DNA from 2 places in the Solwaraspora sp. WMMA2101 genome. Region 1 is predicted to be linked to the other one. Evidence: predicted binding sites of a transcription regulator. Region 1 holds the regulator's gene; the other holds the start of a gene.
What was found. The regulator HrcA, encoded in region 1, represses chaperone genes, less so after heat shock. The targets are predictions, from matches to a motif close to GGTTNGCACNCTCNNNNNGAGNGTGCNAACC.
Positions count from the first base shown of each region.

Region 2: the regulator HrcA is predicted to act here: its motif matches at 4,977-5,007, upstream of groL (chaperonin GroEL).

Region 1 covers NZ_JBMHMA010000006.1:5,314,206-5,321,494, reverse strand. The annotation lists gene ACN28F_RS25235 (HIT domain-containing protein) at 1-164, opposite strand, end outside; gene ACN28F_RS25230 (16S rRNA (uracil(1498)-N(3))-methyltransferase) at 184-927, opposite strand; gene dnaJ (molecular chaperone DnaJ) at 952-2,085, opposite strand; gene hrcA (heat-inducible transcriptional repressor HrcA) at 2,157-3,179, opposite strand; gene ACN28F_RS25215 (DUF4870 domain-containing protein) at 3,497-4,063, shown strand; gene hemW (radical SAM family heme chaperone HemW) at 4,208-5,431, opposite strand; gene ACN28F_RS25205 (enoyl-CoA hydratase-related protein) at 5,450-6,259, shown strand; gene ACN28F_RS25200 (hypothetical protein) at 6,352-7,242, shown strand.
Region 2 covers NZ_JBMHMA010000006.1:2,574,900-2,582,188, forward strand. The annotation lists gene ACN28F_RS12505 (S8 family serine peptidase) at 1-1,873, shown strand, start outside; gene ACN28F_RS12510 (GNAT family N-acetyltransferase) at 1,885-2,916, shown strand; gene groL (chaperonin GroEL) at 3,162-4,784, opposite strand; gene ACN28F_RS12520 (cold-shock protein) at 5,282-5,485, opposite strand; gene ACN28F_RS12525 (serine hydrolase) at 5,824-6,642, shown strand; gene ACN28F_RS12530 (GNAT family N-acetyltransferase) at 6,719-7,225, shown strand.

The sequences.
Region 1 (7,289 bases):
GCCAACGCGGCGACATCCGGGTGGTGCTGCTTCGGGATGACCAGCAGGTGGCTGGGTGCCTGCGGGTGCAGGTCGCGGAACGCGACGGTGTTACGGCCGGCGTACACCAGCGGCGTCGGCAGTTCACCGGCGGCGATCCGACAGAAGACACAGTTGTCACTCACGTCACGGATGGTAGCGGCTCTACCAGCGGCCGAGCCGCGCGGACAGGACGGCCAACGCCGCGACGCCCGCCGTGGAGGTCCGCAGCACCTGCGGGCCCAACCGCACCGCCTCGGCACCGCACGCGGCGAAAGCGGCCAACTCGGCGTCGTCCACCCCGCCCTCGGGACCCACCACGAGCACGACGGTGCCGGTGGCCGGCAGGTCGACCCCGGTCAACGGGCGTCGCGCCGACTCGTGCAGCACGAACGCGGCGTCGGCCCCCGCCAGCCGGTCGACGACCGCGCCGGTGGACTCCGCCGGCCGGTCGTCCGTACCGCCGATGTCGGGCAGCCAGGGCCGACGGGCCTGTTTCGCCGCTTCCCGGGCGGTACTCACCCACCGCTGCCGGGACCGCGCCCCCCGCTCGTCGCGCCAACGGGTCACCGAACGGGCCGCCGCCCACGGGACGACCTCGTCCACCCCGACCTCGGTCATCGCCTGCACCGCCAACTCGCCACGGTCACCCTTGGCGATGCCCTGCACGACCACCAGCCGGGGATCGGCGGGGGGCGTCAGGTCGGTGTCGGTCACCCGCAGGTCCAGGCTGTGCCGGCCGACCGCCGTCACCTCGGCGGACGCGGTGCCGCCGCGCCCGTCGGTGAGCAGCAGCCGCTGCCCGACCTGCAGCCGGGTGACGGTCGCGGCGTGCCGGCCCTCGGCCCCGTCGAGGGTGTACGTCGGGCCGTCCGGCAGCCGGTCGACGAGGAACAGTGGTGCGCTCACCTCGCGCCCGGCCCCGGCCAGCCGTCAGCCGTGGCCGTTGAACGCGTCGCGCATCCGGGAGAAGAAGCCGCCCTGCTTGGTCAGCTCGGCGACCTCCTCGCCCCGCGCCTTGGCGAACTCGCGCAGCGTCCGCTCCTGCTCGGCGTCGAGCTTGGTCGGGGTCCGCACGTCGAGGTGGACGTACAGGTCACCGCGCCCGGTGCCGCGCAGGTGGGGCACCCCCCGACCGCGCAACCGCAGGGTCGCGCCGGGCTGGGTGCCGGGCTTGACGTCCACCGGTTCGTCGCTGTCCAGGGTCCGGATGGTCAGCCGGGTGCCCAGCGCGGCGGCGGTCATCGGTACGGTGACCCGGCAGTGCAGGTCGTCGCCCTTGCGCGAGTAGACGTCGTGCGGCCGCTCGTGGATCTCGACGTAGAGGTCGCCGGCGGTGCCGCCGCCCGGACCGACCTCGCCCTGCTGAGCGAGGCGGATCCGCATGCCGTCCTCCACCCCGGCCGGGATCTTGACGGTGAGCGACCGCCGGGTCCGGACCCGGCCGTCGCCGGCGCAGGTCGGGCAGGGGTGCGGGATCACCGTGCCGTAGCCCTGGCAGGCCACGCAGGGCTTGGAGGAGACCACCTGGCCGAGGAAGGTGCGCTGGACGGACTGGACCTCGCCGCGCCCACCGCAGGCCTCGCAGGTCGCCAGGTGGGTGCCGGCCGCCGTACCGGCCCCGGTGCAGGTGGTGCAGATCACCGCCGTGTCGACGGTGATCGGTGCCTCCACCCCGAAGGCGGTCTCGGTCAGGTCCAGCTCCAGACGCAGGATCGCGTCGGCACCGGGCCGGGTCCGCGAACGCGGCCCCCGGGAGCCGGCGGCGGCCCCGAAGAAGGCGTCCATGATGTCCTGGAAGCCGACGAACGGTCCGGCACCGCCCGGGCCGCCACCAGGGCCGCCGCCGGGCGCGAGCGGGTCACCGCCGAGGTCGACGATCTGCCGTTTCTGGTCGTCGGAGAGCACCTCGTACGCGGCGTTGATGTCCTTGAACTTGTCAGCCGCCGCCGGGTCCGGATTGACGTCCGGGTGGTACTGCCGGGCCAGCTTGCGGTAGGCCCGTTTGATGTCGTCAGCGGAGGCGTCCCGGCTCACGCCGAGAATCCCGTAATAGTCCTTGGCCACTGCGTTCGGTGTCCTCATGTGTCAGTCTCGCGTGTCCAGTTCGCCGGGTCAGTTGTGATCCTGCTCGCCGGTCAGTTCTGCGCCAGCAGATCGCCGACGTAGCGTGCCACGGCGCGGACCGTGGCGATCGTGCCGGGGTAGTCCATCCGGGTCGGGCCGAGTACGCCGAGGCCACCGACGATGGTGGCACCCGGGCCGTAGCCGGTGCTGACCACTGACGCGGCCCGCAGGTTGTCGATCTCGTTCTCGTCACCGATGCGTACCCGAAGCGTGCTCGGCTCGACCTCGCCGATCAGCTTGAGCAGCACGACCTCCTCCTCCAGTGCCTCTAGTATCGGGCGCAGGGAGCCCTGGAAGTCGAGCAGTCCCCCTCTGGTCAGGTTAGCCGTCCCGGCGAGCGCCAGCCGCTCCTCGTGCCGTTCGACCAGCGTCTCCAGCAGCACGGTCGACAGCGTCGTCATCGCCGGTCGCAGCGTCGGGGACGCCTCGTCGACGAGCGCCTGGACCAACGGCGGGGTGTCGGACAGCCGACACCCACCGAGTTTCTCGTTGACCAGCCGACGCAGGTCGGTCACGTCGTCGGCGCTGATCGGCGCCGGCAGCTCGACGAGGCGTTGCTCGACCCGGCCGGTGTCGACGATCAGGACGAGCATCAGCCGGGTCGTCGAGATCGGCACCAGCTCCAGGTGCCGCACGGCGGAGCGGGACAGGCTCGGGTACTGCACCACCGCCACCTGCCGGGTCAACTGGGCCAGCAACCGTACGGTCCGGTGCACGACGTCGTCGAGGTCGACCGCGCCGACCAGGAACCGCTCGATCGCCCGCCGCTCGGCGGGGCTCAGCGGCTTCACCCGGGACAACCGGTCAACGAACAGGCGGTAACCGCGATCGGTCGGCACCCGGCCCGCGCTGGTGTGCGGCTGGCGGATGTAGCCCTCCTCCTCCAGCACGGCCATGTCGTTGCGGACGGTGGCCGGCGACACACCCAGCTGGTGTCGCTCGACGAGGGCCTTGCTGCCGACCGGCTCCTGGGTGGCGACGTAGTCCTCCACGATCGCCCGGAGCACGTCGAGTTTGCGATCGTCCAGACCCATTCCCCACCTCCTGGCGACACGTCGGCGGTACGCCGACCGGGTGTGGTCCCGACCGGGTACCGCACGGGGCGGACCGAATCACCTGTGGTGCTGGCACTCGCCGATTGTGAGTGCCAGCATACGTCCCCGCGGCCGGGGTGGCGACGATCAGTTCGCCGGGCCATAGCGAACGGGGACAGTGTTTCCGATACCCGACATTTCATCGTTGTGGGCGGTCCCACTGCCCCGGGCGGGCAGTCAAGTCGAGCTGTCCGGTGGACAAATTCGTCGGCAGGGCTAGCTGGCATGACTTGATCCGCCCCCCTACCGTGACGGGCATGACTGAACCACCTCGCCCACCAGGAGAGAGCGGCTTCGGCGGCACGCCGCCGGACCCGACCTCTCCGCCACCACCCCCCGCGTCCTACTCGATGCCGGGCGAGGCCTCCTCTCCCGGATACGTCCCGCCGCCCGGCGGCGAGAACCCGCCGGGCGGCTACCCACCTCCGGGCGGCTACCCGCCCGGCGGTCCGGCGTATGGAGGTCCACCCCCGGCTGGCTACGCCAACAACGACGAGAAGACCTGGGCGCTGATCGCCCACTTCGGTGGCGCGCTCGGCGCGTTCATCAGCTTCGGTCCGCTCGGCTTCGTCGGCCCGCTGATCGCCTACCTGGCCAAGGGTCAGCAGTCCCCGGCCGTGCGGGCGCACGCGCTCGCCGCGCTGAACTTCCAGATCCTCTGGTCGGGCATCGCCTTCGTGCTGTTGTTCATCAGCTGGTGCCTGCTGTTCATCCCGAGCATCGTGGCCTTCGCGATCCAGATCATCTTCGGCGTCATCGCCGGGGTGAAGGCCAACGAAGGTGCGCTGTACAAGTACCCGATGTCGGCGAACTTCATCAAGTGACACCGGCGCCCCCGGGTTCCGACGGAATCCGGGGGCGGCCTCTTCCCGACAGGATCCGGGCGCGGCCATTTCCGGTCGGGATCCGGTGCGGGCCGGGGACGCGGTGGAGGCGACCGGGTCGGGGCACCGGAGCTGAACCGCCGGTCAGCCGAGCAGGTCCCGCACGACCCCGTCAGCCAGCAGCCGTCCACGCAGGGTGAGCACCGCCTGCCCGGCAGCGAAGACGACGGGGTCGACCAGCCCGGCGGCGGCGGCCCGCCCGGCCGCGACACGACCGGCCGCCGACAGCCGGGCCAGCGGCAGCCCGTCGGCCAGCCGCAGCCGCAGCATCACCTCTTCCATGTGCCGCTCGGCGTCGGTGAGCAGCTCCCGACCCTGCCCCGGCGACTGACCGTCGGCGAGCCGCCGCGCGTACGCCGTCGGATGCTTGACGTTCCACCAGCGGACCCCGCCCACGTGGCTGTGCGCCCCCGGGCCGAGCCCCCACCAGTCGCCGCCGGTCCAGTAGAGCAGATTGTGCCGGCACCGGGCGTCGGCCGAGTTCGCCCAGTTGGAGACCTCGTACCAGGCGAACCCGGCCGCGTCGAGGGTCTCGTCGGCGGCGAGGTAGCGGTCGGCGGCCACGTCGTCGTCGGGGTAGGGCAGCTCGCCGCGACGCATCCGGGCGGCGAGCCGGGTGCCGTCCTCCACGATCAGCGCGTACGCGCTGACGTGGTCGGCACCGGCGGCCAGCACGGCGGCCAGCGAGTCGGCGAAGTCCTCGGGGCGCTCCCCCGGCGTACCGTAGATCAGATCCAGATTGACCCGGTCGAACCCGGCCGCGCGGGCCTCCTGGGCGGCGGCCACCGCCCGCCCCGGCGCGTGCGTGCGGTCCAGGACGGCGAGGACGGCCGGTGCCGTCGACTGCATCCCGAGGGAGATCCGGGTGTAGCCGGCCCGGCGCAGCGCCCGCAGCGACGCCGGGGTGACCGACTCGGGGTTGGCCTCGGTGGTGACCTCGGCGTCGGCCGCCAGCCCCCAGGTGGTGTCGATCGCGTCGAGCAGCCGGGCCAGGTCGTCGGCGGGCAGCAGGCTGGGCGTACCGCCGCCGACGAAGACCGTGTCGACCTGCCGGGGCGGTCGGTCGGCCAGGACCCGGCCGGCCAGGTCGAGTTCGGCCAGTACGGCGTCGAGGTAGCTGTCGGCCGGTACGCCGCCACCGAGCTCCGTCGGGGTGTAGGTGTTGAAGTCGCAGTAGCCGCACCGGACAGCGCAGAACGGGACGTGCACGTACACCCCGAACCCGTGGTCGCCGGTTGTGGCGAGGGCGGACGCCGGCAGCACGCCGTCGGCGGGCACCGGCTCGCCGGCGGGGAGGGCTCCAGGCATACGGCTAGTCTGCCCGGCATGGACGAGCCCCGACCCACCAGGTCCGCGCAGCCGATGATCCGGACGGCCACCGCCGCCGGGATCGCCACCATCACCCTGGACAGCCCGGCCAACCGCAACGCGTTGTCCACCCCGTTGATGACCCAGCTCCTCGCCGCGCTGGCGGCGGCCGTCGACGATCCACAGGTCCGGGTCGTGGTGCTCAGCCACGAGGGCCCGGTCTTCTGCTCCGGGGCCGACCTGGCCGAGACCCAACGGGCGTACGAGTCCCGCCAGGTCCCGGTGGCGATGCTCGGCGACGTGCTGGCCGCCGTCTGGGAGTGCCCGAAGCCGGTGGTCGCCCGGGTCGGCGGCCCGGCCCGGGCCGGTGGGCTGGGCCTGCTGGCCGCCGCCGACATCGCCGTCTGCGACGCCGCCGCGACCTTCGCATTCACCGAGGTACGCCTCGGGGTGGTGCCTGCGGTGATCTCCGCGAGCGTGCTGCGCAGGCTGGACCGCCGGGCGGCGGCGCAGCTGTACCTGACCGGGGAGGTCTTCGACGGGCGACGGGCGCAGCAGGTCGGCCTGGTCAGCGCAGCGGTCCCCGCCGAGGCGCTGGACGCCACGGTGGCCGCCGTCTGCGCCGACCTGGTGCGGGGCGCGCCGACGGCGCTCGCCGGAACCAAACAGCTGCTACGCCGTACGGCACCGGACGACTTCCGCGACGACGTGGCCGCGTTGCGGGAGATCTCCACCGACTACTTCCTGTCCGACGAGGGCCGCGAGGGCGTCCGGGCCTTCCGGGAAAAGCGTGCCCCGTGGTGGGTACCGGGCGGCGCGACGTGGTAACCGCGTAGTGCCGCCGCCGGCACCGGCTCCGCCGTGGCTGGACGGCACATTGCTCACTGGTGTACCAAAGGTCCCAGCAGTTTCAACTGGGGGTGACGGTGCGGGCTCGGACGTTGCTGGTCGTGGTCGCGGTGCTGGCGGTGGTCGTTCTGCTCGGTGGCGTGGGTCTGGGCCGGTGGATCGGTGACCTGTCGCTTCCCGGGGCGGCGCGGGGTTGCGTCGTCGAACTGCCCGACTCCATGCCCGGGGCCGGCGCGGAGCAGTTGCGCCGGGTGACGCTGGACCCGGAGCAGATGGCGCACGCGGCGACGATCGCGGCGATCGGCGTACAGCGGGGGTTGCCGCCACGGGCGGTGGTCGTCGCACTGGCGACCGGGTTCCAGGAGTCGAAGCTGCGCAACCTGACCGGCGGCGACCGGGATTCGGTGGGGCTGTTCCAGCAGCGCCCCAGCCAGGGCTGGGGCACCGTGGAGCAGATCATGGACACCCGGTACGCCACGAACGCCTTCTACACGGGCCTGGAACGGGTCCGTGGCTGGCAGGACATGCGGGTGACCGATGCGGCGCAGGCGGTCCAGCGGTCGGCGTTTCCCGAGGCGTACGAGAAGTGGGCCGACGAGTCGCAGGTGCTGACCGCCGCGCTGCTGGGTGAGGCGACAGGGGCGGTGTCCTGCTCGGTCGACCGGGATCCGGTGTTGCGCGGCGTCGCGGCCACGGCGGCGCTCACCGACGGCCTGCGGCTGGACTGGGGTGATCTGGAGACCGTCCTGTCCGCGCTGGAGGCCCCCGGGCTGAGTGTCGCGGCGGACGACCAGCAGGCCGGTTGGCGGTACGCCCATTGGCTCGTTTCGCACGCCACAGATCACGGCGTCAAAAGGGTCACCTTCGCTGATCAGGAATGGACTGCCGAAGAGGGTGGTTGGTCGTCGATTTCCGACGGTGACGGGCAGACGGGACAGGTCGTAGCGGAGGTCTTCGCCTGACGGGCCGACCCCCGAACAGGTTGCATTCCTTAACAGACGGTTAGCGC
Region 2 (7,289 bases), 2.7 Mb from region 1:
GGCGATCGGCGACACCGCGCGCGGCCCGTCGGCGGTGCGGACCGTGCTGGCCGGCGGCACGGTCGCCGGGGTCGGCCTGGCGCTGCTCGCCGCCGGGGTCGGCCAGCCCGGGGTGCAACTGGTCGCCCTGCTGGCGGTGCCGCCGATCGGCTACGCCGCCGCCGCGATCGTCTGGGCCACCCGCCGGACCGGCAGCGCCCCGGCAGGCGGCGCCGCAGCAGGCACCGATCGGGCCGGCACCTCTCGGGCCGGGCGCGGTATGGCCGGCAGCGCCCCGGTCGGCGTACTGGTCGGGTCGACCGTCGTCGGACCGCTCGCCTTCCTCGACGGCGAGGAGATCTCGCTGCTGCTGATCGGCCGGGACCTGCCCTTCTGGGCGGCGGTCGGAGCCGGCGTGGCGTGGGCGCTCGGCGTCGTACTCAGTGTGATCCTCGGCGTCGGACTCGGCCGGGCCGGTGCCGGCCGGCTCGGCACCGCGCCGGCCGGTAGCGTGCGGCCGCGCCGGATCGTCGCGGCCGTCGTGGTCGCGGTCCTCGCGGCGACCGGTACGGCGGTGTACCTCACCGCCGGGCAACCCGGCCTGTACGGCGAACGCCTCTTCGTGGTGCTGCGCGAACAGGCCGACCTGTCCGACGTCACCCGGGCCACCGGGCCGGCCGGCCGCGACGCCCGGATCGGCGAGGTCTACCGCCGGCTGGTCGACACCGCCGAGTCCAGCCAGGCCGGCCTACGGGCCGACCTCGACCGCTGGGGCCTGTCGTACACCCCGTACTACCTGGTCAACGCGATCGAGGTGGACGGCGGCGCGGCGGTACGGGCGTGGCTGTCGCGCCGCGCCGACGTCGACCGGGTGCTGCTCAGCCCGCAGCTGCGGCCGCTGCCCGCCCCGGTCACCGGCGACGGCGGCGACGAGCCGGCCCCGTCCTCACCACAGTGGAACATCACGATGCTCGGTGCCAACGAAGTCTGGTCCGAGCTCGACGTCGACGGGTCCGGGATCGTCGTCGGCTCCTCCGACTCCGGAGTGGACGGTAGGCATCCGGCGCTGGCCGAAGGGTTCCGGGGCGGCGACGACTCCTGGTACGACCCGTGGAACGACACCCGTACGCCGACCGACAACAACGGACACGGCACCCACACACTCGGCTCGGCGGTCGGTGACACCTCCATCGGGGTCGCCCCCGGCGCCTCCTGGGTGGGCTGCGTCAACCTCGACCGCAACCTCGGCAACCCGGCCCGCTACCTGGACTGCCTGCAGTTCATGCTGGCACCGTTCCCGGCCGGCGGCGATCCGCTGCGCGACGGGCGACCGGAGCGGGCACCGCACGTGCTGACGAACTCGTGGGGCTGCCCGGAGCTGGAAGGCTGCGATCTCGACTCGCTGGCGCCGGCGACGCAGGCGCTCGCCGCCGCCGGGCTGATGATGGTGGCCGCCGCCGGCAACACCGGCCCGTTCTGCGGCTCGGTCGACGACCCGCCGGCCCCGTACGCCGACGTGCTGACCGTCGGCGCGGTCGACAGCGACCGTACGGTGACCGATTTTTCCAGCCGGGGTCCGGCGCCGCAGGGCGACGTCAAGCCGGACCTGGTCGCCCCCGGCGCGGCGGTGCTGTCGGCGATGCCCGGCGGCGGGTACGCGGCCCTCGACGGCACATCGATGGCGGCACCGCACGTCGCCGGCGTGGTGGCGCTGATGTGGTCGGCCAACCCCGCACTGATCGGCGACCTGGAACGCACCGACGAGATCCTGCGGCAGACCGCCGGCGACGCGTCGACCGGGTTCGCCGACCCCTGCGGCGACCGGGCGAACCTGACCGGAGCCGGCCTGGTCGACGCGTACGCCGCGGTCGAGGCCGCGCAGGCAGCCGGTTAAGGTCGACGGTCGTGGAACGCGACGCATCCTCAGGTCAGGACGCCCCGGCAGCCGGGTTCACCATCGAGGAACTGACCGACCGGCACCGGTCGGCGGTCGTCGAGCTGTGCCGCGACGCCCTCGACCTGCCCGCCGACGCCGCCGAGGCCGCGCAGATCATCGACCGGCTGCACCCGGCACCGCCCGTGCTGGCGGCCGATGACGCCGCCGGGCTCAGCCGCCGCCGGACCGTCGCCCTGGTCGCCCTGGTCGACCAGACGGTACGGGGCGTGGTGCTGGGTTCGCTGGCACACCGGGACCCGGCGGTGGGGCACGTCGACCTGATCGCCGTACATCCGGATTTTCGCCGCCACGGCCTGGGTCGGACGCTGCTGGGCCGGGCGGAGAGCGCGTTGGCCGTGCGGGGTGCCGCTGAGGTGCTGCTCGCCGGCAACCCGCCGTACTACGCCTGGCCGGGGGTGGACGTGCGGTACACCCCAGCGGTCTGCCTGGCGATGGCGTGCGGCTACCAGCAGGACCGGACCGCCTGGAACATGACGGCCGACCTGTCCGCCACGGACTCCCCGGCGCTGCGGGACACCGCCCCGGCGCAGCAGCGGCTGGCAGCTGCCGGCATCACGGTACGTCGGGCCACCGCCGCCGACGTACCGGCGTTGGTGGCGTTCACCCGGACCACGTTCGGCGACGCGTGGGCCGCCGAGGTCGCCCAGTCGGTGGGGCGGGCCGGGGCCGGCTGCCACCTGGCGGTACGTGAGCCCGCCGCCACCGCTTCTGGTGCCGCTTCCGCCGACGGCCCGGTCGAGGTGCTCGGCTTCGCCGCGTACGGCTCCTCACGGCCCAGCTGGTTCGGCCCGATGGGGACGGCACCGACGGCGCAGGGCCTCGGCATCGGCGCGTTGCTGCTGCGGCGGTGTCTGCAGGAGCAGCGGGCAGCGGGGCACCACCAGGTCGAGATCGGCTGGGTGGGCCCGGTGCCGTTCTACGCCTCAGCCGCCGGCGCCCGCATCCAACGGGTCTTCTTCCTGTACCGCAAACAGCTCTGACCCGACTCCGACCCCCGCCCCCACCCCCGCCCCACTCTCCCGACCACCCACCCTCCCACCCATGATCGCGACGATCTTGCGCTTATCGTGGAACAAAGTGGACATTTCTTCGCGATAACTGCAAGATCGCGGCGATCATCGGGGGGCAGGCAGGCGGACAGGCCGCAGGGGCGGTCACCGGTGGAGGGTTGTGCACCTCTGCCGGTGACCGCCCCTGCGGTCGATGTCGAGCTGTCGAGCTGGACTCAGAAGTCCATCTCGCCGCCGCCCGGCGCACCCGCCGGGGCCGGGTTCTTCTCCGGCTTGTCCGCCACCACAGCCTCGGTGGTGAGGAACAGCGCGGCGATCGACGAGGCGTTCTGCAGCGCCGACCGGGTCACCTTGGCCGGGTCGATGATGCCGGCCTTGAGCAGGTCCACGTACTCGCCGTTGGCGGCGTTGAGGCCGTGGCCCGGCTCCAGGTTGCGGACCTTCTCCACCACGACGCCGCCCTCGAGGCCGGCGTTGACGGCGATCTGCCGCAGCGGGGCGTCCAGCGCGATCTTGACGATCTGCGCGCCGGTCGCCTCGTCGCCGACCAGGTCGAGCTTGTCGAACGCGGTCTTGCCGGCCTGCACCAGGGCGACACCACCACCGGGGACGATGCCCTCCTCGACGGCGGCCTTGGCGTTGCGCACCGCGTCCTCGATGCGGTGCTTGCGCTCCTTGAGCTCCACCTCGGTGGCGGCGCCGACCTTGATCACCGCAACGCCACCGGCCAGCTTGGCCAGCCGCTCCTGCAGCTTCTCGCGGTCGTAGTCGGAGTCGCTCTTCTCGATCTCGGCCCGGATCTGGTTCACCCGGCCCTGAATCTGCTCGGCGTCACCGGCACCGTCGACGACCGTGGTCTCGTCCTTGGTGACCTGGACCTTGCGGGCCCGGCCCAGCATGTCGATGGTCACCGCGTCGAGCTTGAGGCCCAGTTCCTCGCTGACGACCTGGCCGCCGGTGAGGATCGAGATGTCGGTCAGCATCGCCTTGCGGCGGTCGCCGAAGCCGGGGGCCTTGACGGCAACCGACTTGAAGGTGCCGCGCACCTTGTTGACGATCAGGGTGGCCAGGGCCTCACCCTCGACGTCCTCGGCGATGATCAGCAGCGGCTTGCCCGACTGCATGATCTTCTCCAGGATCGGGAGCAGGTCCTTGACCGAGGAGATCTTGCTGTTGACGATCAGGATGTAGGGGTCGTCGAGGACGGCCTCCATCCGCTCCGGGTCGGTCCAGAAGTAGGGCGAGATGTAGCCCTTGTCGAAGCGCATACCCTCGGTGAGCTCCAGCTCCAGGCCGAAGGTGTTGCTCTCCTCGACGGTGATGACACCTTCCTTGCCGACCTTGTCCATCGCCTCGGCGATGATCTCGCCGACGCTGGAGTCCCCGGCCGAGATCGACGCGGTGGAGGCGATCTGCTCCTTGGTCTCCACGTCCTTGGCGAGCTTGCTCAGCTCCTCCGAGACGTTGGCCACGGCAGCCTCGATGCCCCGCTTCAGGGCCATCGGGTTCGCGCCGGCCGCGACGTTGCGCAGGCCTTCGCGGACCAGCGCCTGGGCCAGGACGGTCGCCGTCGTCGTGCCGTCACCGGCCACGTCGTCGGTCTTCTTGGCGACCTCCTTGACCAGCTCAGCGCCGATCTTCTCGTACGGGTCCTCGAGCTCGATCTCCTTGGCGATGCTCACACCATCGTTGGTGATGGTGGGGGCTCCCCACTTCTTTTCGAGCACGACGTTGCGGCCCTTGGGGCCGAGCGTCACCTTGACGGCGTCGGCGAGGGTGTTCATGCCCCGCTCGAGGCCGCGGCGCGCCTCTTCGTCGAACGCGATCATCTTGGCCATACGGCGTTGTCCTCCTGGACGCTCGCGGCATCGGAGCCGGTCGGCTCCGGTATGCCGCCTGCTTTACGCACCTTCGGACGTCACTACCTGGCGACAGTGACGTCCGCCGGCCGGGCCGGATAGCCCGCGACGACCGGCCAGCCCCCACGGCTCCGCTCCAGGGAACCGCGGTGGTGGCCCCACCGCCCCGACCATTGGCACTCCCGGTTCGCGAGTGCCAATCCTTGTTTAGCACTCTCCCCTGTCGAGTGCAAGCGAACGGCGGGTTGCCGGCACCCCCGAGGAGAGGCCTCGGCCGGCCGACGGCCGCACCCGCGGCCGCACCCACGCACGAAACCGCGCACGAAACCGCGCACGAAACCGCGCACGAAACCGCGCACGAAACCGCGCACGGAACCGCGCACGAAAAAAGGCGCCGGCTCCGCGAGGAGACCGACGCCCTGACAGGTACGGACGTGTGGTGCGACCGGGCGGCGCCGGGTCGGCGCCCCCGGCGATCAGCCGACGAGTCGGACCCGTTCGGCCTGCGGACCCTTCTGACCCTGGCCGACCTCGAACTCGACCCGCTGGCCGTCTTCGAGCGCCTTGTAGCCGTCCATCTCGATCGCGGAGAAGTGGACGAAGACGTCCTGACCTCCGTCGACCGCGATGAAGCCGTAGCCCTTTTCGCTGTTGAACCACTTCACGGTGCCCTGTGCCACGGTGCACTTCCTCACTTCTGTCGCGCCGGGCCTCCTGCCGGCCATGGGCAGGCGTGACTCGCCCACCCGGTCGCCCGTCCGAACGCTGAGTAGCGACGCGCGAACGGAGCGACCGAAATCGCACGCTACACGAGACGCGACGGCGCTGCACTACCCCAAATGGGGACATTAGGTCACGCTCACGTCCCACTGACTCCGCCTGTCGTTGACCATGTGTGTTCCGTACACCGCAGAACGTGAGGTCCGGGCGGCACCGCGCCGCCGGTGCCCGCGCGGCCCGCCGACCGGATCGCGCGGCCCCACGACACGACCACCGACGCGGTGGCCAACGACACCCGGTGGCCGCCGGCATCGGCCTGCTCGTCGTGCTCTCCGCGTTCACCGGGGCCCTGCCCGGCGACGCCGGTACGCCGCCACCCCGCCAGCCCGGCTGGACCGTCCCCGGCGACGACCACCGGACCGTCCTGCTCCGCGAGGGAGAGATCACGCTGCCCGACGACGGGTTCTACTCCTGGGCCGCGCTGAACCGGCGCACCGGGCTGCTCACCGGGTCGGCCAACTACACCGCGCAGAGCGACACCATGTCCCTGATCAAGGCCTGGCTGGCCGCCGACGACCTGCGCCGCGCCGACGAACAGGGACTGCTGCCCCGCGCCCCACGACTGGCCGAACTGTCCGCGATCATCCGCGACAGCGACAACCCGGGCGCGGACGCCACCTACGCCCGGGTAGGCGGCGAGGACTCGATCCACCGGATGGTGCGCGTCTGCGGCCTGACCGACACCGCCCCGGTCCTCGACCGGTGGAGCAACACCGTCGTCTCCGCCCGCGACCTCGCCCGGCTCGGCCGGTGCATCGCCGACGGCCGGGCCGCCGGGCCGCAGTGGACCCCCTGGCTGCTCGGCGAGATGCGCGCGGTACGCGGCGAGGGCGACTTCGGGCCCCGCGACGCCCTCACCCCCGAGTACGCCGCCACCGTCGCCATCAAGAACGGCTGGCTGCTGCGCGACGAGGACGACCTGTGGCATATCAGCTGCCTGGCGATCGGCGAACACTGGGTAATCGGGGCGCTGGCCCGTTACCCCGGCGAGCAGGGGTTCGACCACGGCGTCGGCTTCTGCCGGCAACTCGGTGCGGCGCTACTGCTGGTGGCCTGATAAGCAGATACCCGTGAACGAGGTTGCGACAGGCAGGGCGACGGTACGCCGGATCGGTCCCGACGACGCCGGGCGGATGCGGGCGCTGCGGCTGGAGATGCTGGCCGACTCGCCGCTGGCGTACCTCGAGACCCTCGCCGACGCGGCCGCCCGCCCGCACGACGAGTACGCGGCGAGGGCCGCCCGCGCCGCCACCGGCACCGCGCTGGCCCAGTTCGTCGCGGAGGCCACCGCCGGGCCGGCGCAGCAGCGTCCCGCCGGACCGGCCCAGCGGCGCACCGGCGGCCGGTTCGTGGCCCACGCCGGGGCGCACGCCGCCAGCGACGATCCGGCGGTCACCGTGCTGTACGCCGTCTACGTCAGCCCGCCCTGGCGCGGGCAGGGGCTGCTCGGCGCCCTGGTCGACGCGGTCGCCGACTGGTCTCGTGCGGCGGGCCGCCCGCAGCTGCTGCTGGAGGTGGTGGTCGGCAACGACCGGGCGCTGCGGGCGTACCAGCGGCTCGGGTTCACCGACACCGGGGTCCGCCTGCCGCACCCGACGCTGCCGGACCTGACCGAGCTGCAGATGCGCCGCCCGGCCTGACCCGCACCTGCGGCGGCCCCGACGGCACCAGCGCCGACGGCGGACCGGGCAGCCACCCGAGGCG